Regions from separate parts of the Lelliottia amnigena genome, predicted to be linked through region 1. Evidence: predicted binding sites of a transcription regulator. Region 1 holds the regulator's gene; each other region holds the start of a gene.
The links. The regulator CRP, encoded in region 1, controls carbon source genes, mostly activating them, when cyclic AMP is high. The targets are predictions, from matches to a motif close to ATGTGANNNNNNTCACAT.
Positions count from the first base shown of each region.

Region 2: the regulator CRP is predicted to act here: its motif matches at 1,695-1,712, upstream of I6L74_RS10075 (YjcB family protein).
Region 3: the regulator CRP is predicted to act here: its motif matches at 1,875-1,892, upstream of garD (galactarate dehydratase).
Region 4: the regulator CRP is predicted to act here: its motif matches at 1,457-1,474, upstream of rhaS (HTH-type transcriptional activator RhaS).

Region 1 covers NZ_CP077236.1:1,377,034-1,380,218, forward strand. Annotated here, with positions in the region: gene I6L74_RS06595 (phosphoribulokinase) at 1-476, shown strand, start outside; gene I6L74_RS06600 (OsmC family protein) at 523-927, opposite strand; gene crp (cAMP-activated global transcriptional regulator CRP) at 1,237-1,869, shown strand; gene I6L74_RS06610 (YccS/YhfK family putative transporter) at 1,927-3,185, shown strand, end outside.
Region 2 covers NZ_CP077236.1:2,154,231-2,157,415, forward strand. Annotated here, with positions in the region: gene uvrA (excinuclease ABC subunit UvrA) at 1-474, opposite strand, end outside; gene ssb1 (single-stranded DNA-binding protein SSB1) at 719-1,252, shown strand; gene I6L74_RS10075 (YjcB family protein) at 1,351-1,632, opposite strand; gene I6L74_RS10080 (sensor domain-containing diguanylate cyclase) at 2,134-3,185, shown strand, end outside.
Region 3 covers NZ_CP077236.1:1,172,158-1,175,342, forward strand. Annotated here, with positions in the region: gene garL (2-dehydro-3-deoxyglucarate aldolase) at 1-253, opposite strand, end outside; gene I6L74_RS05485 (MFS transporter) at 269-1,603, opposite strand; gene garD (galactarate dehydratase) at 2,016-3,185, shown strand, end outside.
Region 4 covers NZ_CP077236.1:1,731,044-1,734,228, forward strand. Annotated here, with positions in the region: gene rhaR (HTH-type transcriptional activator RhaR) at 1-419, opposite strand, end outside; gene rhaS (HTH-type transcriptional activator RhaS) at 492-1,328, opposite strand; gene rhaB (rhamnulokinase) at 1,630-3,099, shown strand; gene I6L74_RS08115 (L-rhamnose isomerase) at 3,096-3,185, shown strand, end outside.

The DNA.
Region 1 (3,185 bases):
TGCACGGCGGTGTGGTGACGCCGCAGCATGACGTGGCGCAGCACGTCGATCTGCTGGTTGGCGTGGTGCCTATCGTCAACCTGGAGTGGATCCAGAAGCTCACCCGCGACACCAGCGAGCGCGGCCATTCGCGTGAAGCGGTCATGGACTCGGTGGTGCGCTCAATGGAAGATTACATTAACTTCCTGACGCCGCAGTTTTCCCGCACGCACATTAACTTCCAGCGCGTCCCGACGGTGGATACCTCGAATCCCTTTGCGGCAAAAACGATTCCGTCTCTGGACGAAAGCTTTGTGGTGATCCACTTCCGTAATCTGGACGATATTGATTATCCGTGGCTGCTGGCGATGCTGCAGGGCTCGTTTATTTCGCACATTAATACGCTGGTGGTGCCGGGCGGGAAGATGGGACTGGCGATGGAGCTGATCATGATGCCGCTGGTGCAACGGCTGATGGAAGGCAAAAAGATCGAATGATCCTTTTCCCTCTCCTTGTGGGAGAGGGTCTGACTCTCGTCAACGCTTACGCGTCGATCACCTCGTAGGAGTGCGTGATTTTCACCGCTTTCTCCAGCATCAACGCCACCGAGCAGTACTTCTCCGCAGAAAGATCCACCGCACGGGAAACCGCGGCATCTTTCAACGCTTTGCCAGTCACAATGAAGTGCAGATTGATATGCGTAAACAGACGCGGCGCTTCTTCGCGACGCTCAGATGTCAGCTTCACTTCACAATCGGTGACGTCATGACGCCCTTTTTGCAGAATCGAGACGACGTCAATGGCGCTGCATCCGCCCGCCGCCATCAGCACCACTTCCATCGGGCTTGGCGCTTTATCGCCGGAGTTACCATCCATCAAAATCTGGTGTCCTGAAGCGGATTCGCCGAGGAACGTTAAACCTTCAACCCATTTCACACGCGCTTGCATTTTATTCACTCCGACGTTGCATTTTTCCGGACAGATTACCCGCGCGTTACAATTCTCGCAACGGAAGACGACCTGCGTCATGCTGAAGCGAGACACCAGGAGACACGCGGCAAAAGCTATGCTAAAACACTCTGGATGCTACAGTAATACATTGACGTTACACATGTATGCAGAGGACATCAAACATTACAGGCTGCAAACATTTATGACAGCCTAGTTCCCAGGTACGGGGAAGAATTCGATTGCAACCCCAGAGTCAGGATGCGATTTATGACTCTGGTGACAGCTTATAACAGAGGATAACAGCGCATGGTGCTTGGCAAACCGCAAACAGACCCGACTCTCGAATGGTTCTTGTCTCATTGCCATATTCATAAGTACCCATCGAAGAGCACGCTGATTCACCAGGGTGAAAAAGCGGAAACGTTGTATTACATCGTCAAAGGCTCGGTGGCAGTGCTTATCAAAGATGAAGAAGGAAAAGAGATGATCCTTTCTTATCTGAACCAGGGCGATTTCATCGGCGAACTGGGCCTGTTTGAAGAAGGCCAGGAACGTAGCGCCTGGGTACGTGCAAAATCAGCCTGTGAAGTGGCTGAGATCTCCTACAAAAAATTCCGTCAGTTGATTCAGGTTAACCCGGATATTCTGTTGCGCCTGTCTTCGCAGATGGCTCGCCGCCTGCAAATCACCTCCGAGAAAGTGGGTAACCTCGCCTTCCTGGATGTAACGGGTCGCATCGCGCAAACGCTGTTGAACCTGGCGAAACAGCCTGACGCTATGACCCACCCTGACGGCATGCAAATTAAAATTACCCGTCAGGAAATTGGTCAGATCGTGGGTTGCTCCCGTGAAACCGTTGGCCGTATCCTGAAAATGCTGGAAGATCAGAACCTGATCTCCGCTCACGGTAAAACCATCGTGGTTTACGGAACGCGTTAATTCCGGTCGAACGGCGTGCCATCGCAAGGTGTCACGCCGTTTTTGTCTCTGGCATCTATGTGGCGCAGGCTGATCTATCACCCGGAAGTTAACTACGCACTTCGGCAAACGCTGGTGTTATGTCTCCCCGTGGCCGTCGGTTTGATTCTGGGTCATCTGCAACACGGTCTGCTTTTTTCTCTCGTTCCTGCCTGCTGTAATATTGCCGGTCTCGATACCCCGCATAAACGCTTTTTCAAGCGCCTGATTATTGGCGGCTCGCTGTTTGCCGGATGCAGTCTCGCGGTACAGCTATTACTGGCGCGCGATATCCCCCTGCCGTTGATTTTGACCGTACTGGCACTCACGCTCGGCGTGACGGCGGAAATCAGTTCTCTGCATGCCCGCTTGCTTCCCGCCTCACTGATTGCATCGATCTTTACGCTCAGCCTCGCCGGGAATATGCCCGTCTGGGAACCGCTGCTGATCTACGCGTTTGGCACGCTGTGGTACGGATTATTCAACTGGTTCTGGTTCTGGATGTGGCGCGAGCAGCCGTTGCGCGAATCCTTAAGCCTGCTCTACGTTCAGCTCGCTGATTACTGCGAAGCAAAATACACCCTGCTGACGCAGCACACCGATCCGGAAAAGGCGCTGCCGCCGCTGCTGACGCGTCAGCAAAAAGTGGTCGATTTAATCAGCCAGTGTTATCAGCAGCTACACATGCTGGCGGCCAATAAAAATCATGAATACAAACGGCTACTGCGCACGTTTCAGGTAGGGCTGGATTTACAGGAACATATTTCCGTCAGCCTGCATCATCCACAGGAAGTGCAAAAGCTGGTGGAGCGCAGTCACGCCGAAGCGGTGATCCGCTGGAATGCCCAGACGGTCGCGGCGCGACTGCGCGTGCTGGCTGACGATATTCTCTATCACCGCTATCCCACACGCTTTACCATGGATAAACAGTTGGGCGCGCTGGAGAAAATTGCCCGTCAGCATCCCGACAACCCGGTCGGGCAGTTCTGCGCCTGGCACTTCAGCCGTATCGCACGCGTGCTGCGCACTCAGCGTCCGCTCTATTCCCGTGATCTGATGGCGGATAAGCAGAAACGTTTGCCACTGCTGCCGGCGCTCAAAAGCTATCTGTCATTTAAATCCCCTGCTTTGCGTAATGCGGCGCGCATTAGCGTGATGCTCAGTATCGCCAGCCTGATGGGCGTGGCGCTGCATTTACCCAAGCCCTACTGGATTTTAATGACCGTGCTGTTCGTGACGCAGAACGGCTATGGCGCGACGCGGGTGCGGATCCTGCACCGGGCGGGCGGGACCCTTGC
Region 2 (3,185 bases), 780 kb from region 1:
TCGGTCTTTAATGATAGGAGCCAGCAGCATCAGGCGTTTGCCCTCTGGCTGTGCCAGCACGTTATCCACCATTTGGCTGACGGTTTGCGCCGCCAGCGGCACGTCATGGTCCGGGCAGCGCGGTTCACCTACGCGGGCAAACAGCAGGCGCAGGTAGTCGTGAATTTCAGTAATAGTGCCGACCGTTGAGCGCGGGTTGTGCGACGTTGATTTTTGCTCAATCGAAATCGCAGGCGATAACCCTTCAATGTGGTCAACGTCCGGCTTTTCCATCAGCGACAAAAACTGACGCGCATAGGCAGAAAGCGATTCAACGTAACGGCGCTGTCCTTCGGCGTATAAGGTGTCGAAAGCCAGTGATGATTTGCCAGACCCCGAAAGCCCGGTCACGACAATAAGCTTGTCGCGAGGGATTATCAGGTTGATATTCTTGAGATTATGGGTGCGGGCGCCCCGTACTTCGATCTTATCCATTCACCTTTCCCGGTAGAGACTCGGATGCCTGGTTTGTTTGAAGGACAAACGGCAGAAACGGCTAATTATGACACAATCCGACCTGTTTGAATATACAGTATTGGAATGCATTTTCTGATTCGTTGTGCAACAATGTATGGTTCACGCAGATATCTGGAATCCATGCTGCAACTATCAAAATGCTACATGGAAATGATACACTCGCGCGTTACACTATTAAGAAACGAATTCAGGAGACACGATCATGGCCAGCAGAGGCGTAAACAAGGTGATTCTCGTCGGTAATCTGGGCCAGGACCCGGAAGTACGCTACATGCCGAGTGGTGGTGCAGTTGCCAACATTACGCTGGCTACTTCCGAATCCTGGCGTGATAAAGCGACCGGTGAGATGAAAGAGCAGACTGAATGGCACCGCGTTGTGCTGTTTGGCAAACTGGCCGAAGTGGCTGGTGAATATCTGCGTAAAGGTTCTCAGGTGTATATCGAAGGCCAGCTTCGTACCCGTAAATGGACCGATCAGTCCGGTGCAGAGAAGTTCACGACGGAAGTTGTGGTTAACGTTGGCGGCACCATGCAAATGCTGGGTGGTCGTCAGGGTGGTGGTGCTCCGGCAGGCGGTGGTCAGCAGCAGCAGCAGGGCAGTTGGGGTCAACCTCAACAGCCACAGGGCGGCGGCAACCAGTTCAGCGGCGGCGCGCAGTCTCGCCCGCAGCAGCAGTCTGCACCAGCACCGTCTAACGAACCCCCAATGGATTTCGACGACGACATCCCGTTCTGATTGTTATAGACGAAATGCTTTGTACTGCCCGAAGCCCTGCATTTGCAGGGCTTTTTGTTTGAGAAAGTCGGTGTTCAATACGAATATTTCGCGATTGATCAAGTGATGACCACCGGCCAGTCTGGTGGGGTATGGCTCATGGCTTCCATCATGACGACTTTCACATTGCTCCAGATAGTTGCTACGTCCGCCATCGTAATGCCCAGTAAGCCCGTCGCAAACCAACATGCTGCGCCCAACCCCAATAAGGTGCTGATCACGGCGAGCCCAGCGTAATCTGATTTACGGAATTGAATATTTAGCGTGCTGGCTAAAAACATCATCACTGCACTCAATAACGGCCAGCGTAAAAGAACCATGCTGGTAGTAATGGTTGCCATAAAACCTATCCTCGAGATAACAAAAAAGTAACAATGAAACGGTGTTTCACGTTGCAAAATATGTGTGAACTATATCACACTTGTTCTTTTATTCGCCAGTGCTGTTGCCGGGAAACTGTGCGTTACCAGTCGCTTCTGCATAAGGATTTGTCGTAGTGAAAATATATCTTCGCAGGCTAAGAAACAGTTTTACAGGGTGTTTATAAGGAATTCATTAGGATAGCGAAAACAAGTACGACTGAGGTGAGAATAGACAATATTTACAGTATTAATACTATGACTTATGCTTGAACGGACAATTAATTATACGCACAGCTAATAACTCAACCATTTGAATTAATAGATTATTTATTATTTTGTCATTTAATTTTTACACATGCAATTTTTGTATTTACATAAGTATGCGCTGTCTTTTAATAATCATTAAGTCATGTTTTGTGCGAATGTTGAGATATTCGTTATGCCCGACTTTTATTATTCAATCACCTGCGAATAAAAACGATGAAAGACACCTGTCGTGAAATGATTAACGACAGCATGCTGGCTTTGCATGCTTTAGCAAAACTGATGCCGCTGCTTACGCCTCAGCGTTCGCTGACTGAAATGCTGGAAACGATCAATCGTACGCTTGGCTCAACGCTTGCCTGGGTCAGTATCGGTGATGAAAGCGCTGAGCCGCGGGTGGTTTGCGCGGGAGAGGTTGTTTGTCACACGGGTGAAGTGACGAATTTTCTGGCCAGCACGTTGCTGCAACAGCATCATCATTCATGGCGGTCTATTTACTGGAAAGAAAGCGTTGGCAAGGTGATGTTTTCACCTCAGCATCCAGGGCATGCGCAATTACAAAGCGGTGTGTTATACAAATTCTCCTCCCGTGATGGAGGTTGCTGCGGGTATTTCTTTCTCGCGTTTTCCAAGCGTATTGATACATTACCCATCCTGAAAAATATCGTGGTTGTGCTCGCTGAAAAGCTCAAAGATTATTTTGTCGAAATGATTTCACGAGAGCGCATGGCAATAGAAATGCAGCGTGTGGTGACACAATATAAAACGCTGTTTGAACGTGCCCCGGTGCTAATGACCTCTTTTGATCGACATAACCGCTGCGTGTTGTGGAACGGTGAATGCGAAAAAGTATTTGGCTGGAGCATGGAGGAAATCAATGCTTATCCCGAACCATTGGCGCTTTTTTATCCCGACCCCGCAGAACGACGACGGGTACGCGATTCAATCCATCTTTCATCCCTGAAAGATATGTACGAGTGGCACCCGCTGCGAAAAGACGGATCGCAGCTCACGATTTTGTGGTCGAATATTCTCCTGCCCGACAGCTCTATTTTGAACATTGGCCTGGATATCACCGAACGCAAAAATGCGGAGCGCCAGCTTGCGGTGAGGGCCACCACTGACGACCTCACCGGATGTTTTAATCGCTCCGCTATTTTGCAGAAGCTTCAGGCGGCGACGGAGTGCAATCAGCTGTCAGAAACGGAAGGTCCTTTCTGCGTGTTGATGTTCGATCTGGACTACTTCAAGCAGATCAACGATGAGTG
Region 3 (3,185 bases), 200 kb from region 1:
TGATGATCACCGGCTCATTCGTCGGCACGCGTACCACCGGCGCGCTGTGGCTGCCCTTGAGCGCCATCAGCTGCGGGATGAAGGTGGTGATATCGTTCGGCGCATGTTCGCCGTCCAGTACCAGCCAGTCAAATCCGGCCAGACCAAGCACTTCGGTGCTGATGGGGCTTGCCAGCGCAGACCAGCAGCCAATCTGAATCTCTTTCGCCGCCAGGGCCGCTTTAAACTTGTTCGGGAAAATATCGTTACTCATCGCTTATACCTTCAATTATTTCTGCAATTCCATACGTTTAATGTCGCCTACTACGAACAGGTAGCAGAACATCGCCATCAACGCAGAGCAGCCAACGAAGACCAGAGCCGCATTGAATGAATGCAGTTCACTTACCAGATAGCCAATCACCAGCGGGGTGACAATCGACGCCACGTTACCGAAGACGTTGAACACGCCACCGCACAGGCCCACAATCTCTTTTGGCGCAGTATCAGAAATCACCGGCCAGCCTAATGCACCAAAACCTTTACCGAAGAACGCCAGGGCCATCAGCGCAATGACCAGGACAGTGTTGTCGGTGTAGTTGCACAGGATAATGGAAGAAGCCAACAGCATTCCGAGCACAATCGGCAACTTACGCGCCAGAGTAATCGACTTACCGCTTTTAATCAGATGATCTGAGAACACGCCGCCCAGCACTCCGCCTGCAAAGCCGCACAGCGCAGGGATAGACGCCACCAGGCCGACTTTCAGAATCGACATGCCTTTTTCCTGCACCAGATAAATCGGGAACCAGGTGAGGAAGAACCAGGTGATGGTGTTGATAAAGTATTGCCCAAAAAATACGCCGAGCATCATGCGGTTGGTCAATAACTGTTTGATGTAATGAAGCTTTGGACCACTCGCCGCTTTATCGCCTGGCTTTTTATGGTCCATATCGACCACCGCGCCACCGTCAGTGATGAACTTCAGCTCTTCAGCAGACATACGTGGGTGATCGGTTGGGTTGTGAACAAACTTGACCCACATTCCGGTCAGCACAAAGCCAATAACGCCCATCACGGTAAAGACGTGTTCCCAGCCCCACGCAAAGGTCAACCAGCCCAGCAGCGGCGAGAACAGCGCCAGCGAGAAATACTGTGCAGAGTTGAAAATGGCGGATGCCGTCCCACGCTCTTTCGTCGGGAACCAGGCCGCAACGATACGGGCGTTAGCGGGGAAAGACGGTGCTTCGGAGAAGCCCAGCATAAAGCGCATGATGAACATCGAGATGCCTGCCCACGCCAGCGGCACGAAATCGACGAAACCTTGTAAGAACGTGAACAAAGACCAGAAGAACAGGCTATAGGTGTAGACTTTCTTCGAGCCAAACTTGTCGAGCAACCAGCCACCAGGGATCTGCATCAGCAGATACGCCCAGCCAAACGCAGAGAAGATATACCCCATCGATACCGCACTTAACTGCAGCTCTTTCGCAACTTCGGTCCCGGCAATAGAAAGTGTCGCGCGGTCAGCGTAGTTAACCGCCGTGACAATAAAAATAATCAGTAATATTAAATGACGGGTATGAATACCCTTTTTTGTTTCTACAGCAGTATCTAGTGACATATTTATTTCCTCGGGCACATCGATGTTGGTTTTTTTATTATTTTGAGAGAAATCTATACTGATTATTATCGATAGCAGGCAATATCAGTTAATTAACCAGATGCAATGAAATCGTGATTAAGTATAAACATCACCCTCGCCCTGCACATTGTTGCATTGCTCAATTATCATAGCCTCCACGCATATTATATTGAGCATATGCACAACCCCTTGGGCGCTAATGCACAGATTTACGCATTCCCCGGCAGACGCCGTCAGTGCGCGACCTGATGGGTGATCTTGATCACATTTTTATCCCGTAAGTCCTGACATTCTTTATTAAAGAAGGCAGCGTCTTTATTTTTTCTAATAAGAAAATAAGCACACTCTTAACGACATTTAATATCTACTTTTCGCTGGAGAATACTGAACAATGGCCGACATCGAAATTCGACAAACGTCGCCGACGGCGTTCTATATAAAAGTACACGACACTGATAATGTGGCGATTATTGTTAACGACAACGGCCTAAAAGCAGGAACGCGTTTTCCCGATGGCCTGGAACTGATTGAGCATATTCCCCAGGGACATAAAGTCGCGCTGGTCGATATTCCTGCGCATGGCGAAATCGTCCGTTATGGCGAAATCATCGGTTACGCAGTACGCGCCGTGCCGCAAGGCAGCTGGATTGATGAATCGCTCGTCGAACTGCCAGAAGCACCACCGCTCAATACCTTACCGCTGGCAACCCGCGTGCCTGAGCCGCTGCCACCGCTGGAAGGGTACACTTTCGAAGGCTATCGCAATGCCGACGGCAGCGTGGGCACCAAAAATCTGCTCGGCATTACCACCAGCGTGCATTGCGTGGCGGGCGTGGTGGATTACGTGGTCAAAATCATCGAACGTGATTTGCTGCCAAAATACCCCAACGTCGACGGCGTGGTGGGCCTCAACCATTTGTATGGCTGCGGCGTGGCGATTAACGCGCCGGCGGCCGTTGTGCCAATCCGAACCATCCACAACATTTCGCTGAATCCAAATTTCGGCGGTGAAGTGATGGTGATTGGTCTGGGCTGCGAAAAGCTCCAGCCAGAACGCCTGTTACAGGGCACTGAAGATGTCAAAGCGATTCCCGTGGACAGCGCAAGCATTGTGCGTTTGCAGGATGAACATCACGTCGGCTTTCGATCGATGGTGGACGACATTCTGCAGGTTGCCACGCGTCATCTGGAAAGGCTCAACAAACGCCAACGCGAAACCTGCCCGGCTTCTGAGCTGGTGGTCGGCACACAGTGTGGCGGCAGCGATGCGTTTTCAGGCGTGACGGCAAACCCGGCCGTCGGCTACGCGTCGGATCTGTTTGTGCGTTGCGGCGCAACGGTGATGTTCTCGGAAGTGACTGAAGTACGTGATGCGATCCACCTGCTGACTCCGCGCGCCATCAACGAAGAGGTGGGCAAACGCCTGCTGGAAGAGATGGCCTGGTACGATAATTATCTCGATTTGGGTCAAACCGACCGCAGCGCGAACCCGTCCCCGGGCAACAAAAAAGGCGGTCTGGCAAACGTGGTGGAAAAAGCGTTGGGTTCGATTGCGAAATCT
Region 4 (3,185 bases), 350 kb from region 1:
GCCTTCAAACTCTCCTGTTCAAGCTGCGCGATAACGGGCCTGACCTGCGCCATACCGTTGCTGCTCAAACGCCAGTGCGGCGCGCCTGGTGTATCGTTAAAGCCAGGAATATTGCTGGCCCAGTCAACGTTCAGCTTGAGCCTGTCCGGGCAATAAATGACGTTTTGCAAAACCAGATCGTTAACCGAGGCGTAGGAGTGTTTGTCTTCCGCGCGGATATAAAACAGGTCACCGCGCGTAATACGATAGGGACGATCGTTGAGGACGTGAAGGCCGTTGCCGCGCCACACCAGCACTAACTCGCAAAACTCGTGCGTGTGCTCAGCAAAGACATTTTGCGGATAGCGGTCAGCCACCGCGACGGCCTGTCCGGTGTTGGCAAAAAAATCAGATTTGCGAAGGATTAACGGAACGCCCACAACACACCCCAGCGGCTAATAACCGAACATTATTAGCCGTTTCGCGAGAAAAAAACGGTGATTGCCCTCGCGTTACTGAAGTGACGCATCCCGTCCCTGACGGATTTCGCGCGGTGACCAGCTAAACTCCCGGCGAAAAAGCGTCGAAAAGTGGTTACTGTCGCCAAAGCCGCAGCGATAAGCGATATCCGTCACGCTCTCGTCCGTATGACGCAAAAGATGGCGGGCTTTAATCAATCGCAGGCGATTCAAATAGCGCTGCGGCGTCAAACCGGTGTGCTGTTTGAGCTGGCGATGCAAAGTGCGCAGAGAAAGCGAAAATACATCCGCCACCGTCTCCCAACTCACCTCTTCGGCAAAGTGATCTTCCAGCCAGGCCATCAGTTGATTGAGCCGCGCGTCGTTATTCTCCAGCCCTTCCACCAGACTGCTCCGACGCAGAAGCACCAGCAGTTGCATGAACAACAGCTCACGGCTGGCGAGCGCATGTGATTCCGTATTTTCCTCGGTCTGCTCCATCTGGGTGACCAACTGGCGCACCTGCTGCAGCGTGGACTGATTCACTCGCCAGTGCGACGGATAGTGCCCGTCTTTTTCCTGCGGCAACAGCTGGTTTAGCCCCGATAAAAACTGGAACGCGTCCGGGGAACGATAGAGCACATTCGTCAGGCACAGGTTGTCGGTATGTTCATACATGTGGCGGTCGTGATCGCGTACAAAGCAGACCGTACCCCCGCTGATGGTGTACGGCTGGCCGTTAAAAACGTGAATGCCCGTTCCATGCTCAACAATCACAATTTCATGAAAATCATGGTGATGCTCCGGAAAGGCCGCCTGCGGCAGGCGCGGCTCAATCGCAACGGGCGAATGTCCGGAAGGGAAAAAATCCACGCTGTGCAGTACGGTCATAACGGCCACCACCAATGAGAAATGTTCTCAAAATAGTAATTAAGGGGCGCGATTCTCACCTTCAATTTTCGACAGCAAAGCACGCAAAGCCTGTCGGATTTTTAAGAAACAGCGGGAAAGATCGGGAAATGCGGCAACCGTCACATGGCCTGACATCCGCGCCATAACTGGAAACTGTGAACTCCCTCACGTTCATCTTTGATTTCTTGCCAGCCGCGGATTTTGCCTGTCAGTGGCGAGAAGGTCTGTTTTTCCTTCCTTTCTTACACTCTCCGGTAATGACTTAAAGAAGGACCGGAACATGACTCTTCGCCATTGTGTCGCTGTCGATTTAGGCGCCTCCAGCGGCCGCGTAATGCTGGCCTGCTACGCCCCTGAACAGCGCACGCTGACTCTTCGCGAGATCCACCGTTTTGTTAACTGCCTGCAAAAGCAGGACGGCGTGGACACCTGGGATATTGACAGCCTGGAAGCTGAAATCCGCACTGGCCTGAACAAGGTCTGCGAAGAAGGCATTCTGATTGACAGTATTGGGATTGATACCTGGGGCGTGGATTATGTCCTGCTCGACCGCGACGGCGCGCGCATCGGTTTGCCGGTGTCGTATCGCGACAGCCGTACCGACGGCGTGATGGCCCGCGCCATTGAACAGCTTGGCAAAGCGGACATCTACGGGCGCAGCGGCATTCAGTTTTTACCGTTCAATACGCTATATCAGCTGCGTGCGCTGGCGGAACAGCAGCCGGCGCTGATTAAAAACGTCGCCCACGCGCTGCTGATCCCCGACTATTTTAGCTATCGCCTCACCGGCAATCTGAACTGGGAATATACCAACGCCACCACCACGCAGTTGGTCAACATAAACTCCGATAACTGGGATGAACGCCTGCTCAACTGGACCGGCGTCTCCGCCGCCTGGTTTGGTACGCCGACGCATCCCGGCAATGTGATCGGTCACTGGATTTGCCCGCTGGGCAATCAAATTCCCGTCGTCGCGGTGGCAAGCCACGACACCGCCAGCGCTGTAATCGCCTCTCCGCTCGCCAGCAAAGACGCGGCGTATCTCTCGTCCGGCACCTGGTCGCTGATGGGTTTTGAGAGCAAAACGCCGTACACCAGCGATGCGGCGCTGGCAGCCAATATCACCAACGAAGGCGGCGCGGAAGGCCGCTATCGGGTGCTGAAAAATATCATGGGGCTGTGGCTACTCCAGCGCGTGCTGAAAGAGCAAAACGTCTCCGACCTGTCGGCGCTGATTGCCGATACCGAAGCGTTGACAGCGTGCCGTTTCGTGATCAACCCGAACGACGATCGCTTTATCAATCCGGCCAATATGAGCGCCGAGATTCAGGCCGCCTGTCGCGAAACACACCAGCCTGTTCCTGACACCCCAGCCGAGCTGGCGCGCTGTATTTTCGACAGCCTCGCGCTGCTGTACGCCGACGTGCTGCAAGAGCTGGCAGCACTGCGCGGCAAACCCTTCAGCCAGCTGCATATCGTGGGCGGCGGCTGCCAGAACAATCTGCTGAATCAGCTGTGTGCCGACGCCTGCGGGATCTCCGTCGTGGCGGGTCCTGTAGAGGCCTCCACGCTCGGCAATATCGGCATCCAGTTGATGACGCTGGACGAACTCACCAACGTGGACGATTTCCGCACCGTGGTCACGGGCAACTATGCCCTCACCACGTTTACCCCTAATTCCTGCCATGAAATTGCCCGCTACCGAGCGCAGTTTCAGCAAAAACGACTGACTAAGGAGCTTTGCGCATGACCACTCAACTTGAACAAGCCTGGGAACTGGCTAAACAGCGTTTCGCCGACGTCGGCGTGAATGTCGACGAGGCGCTGCGCCAGCTC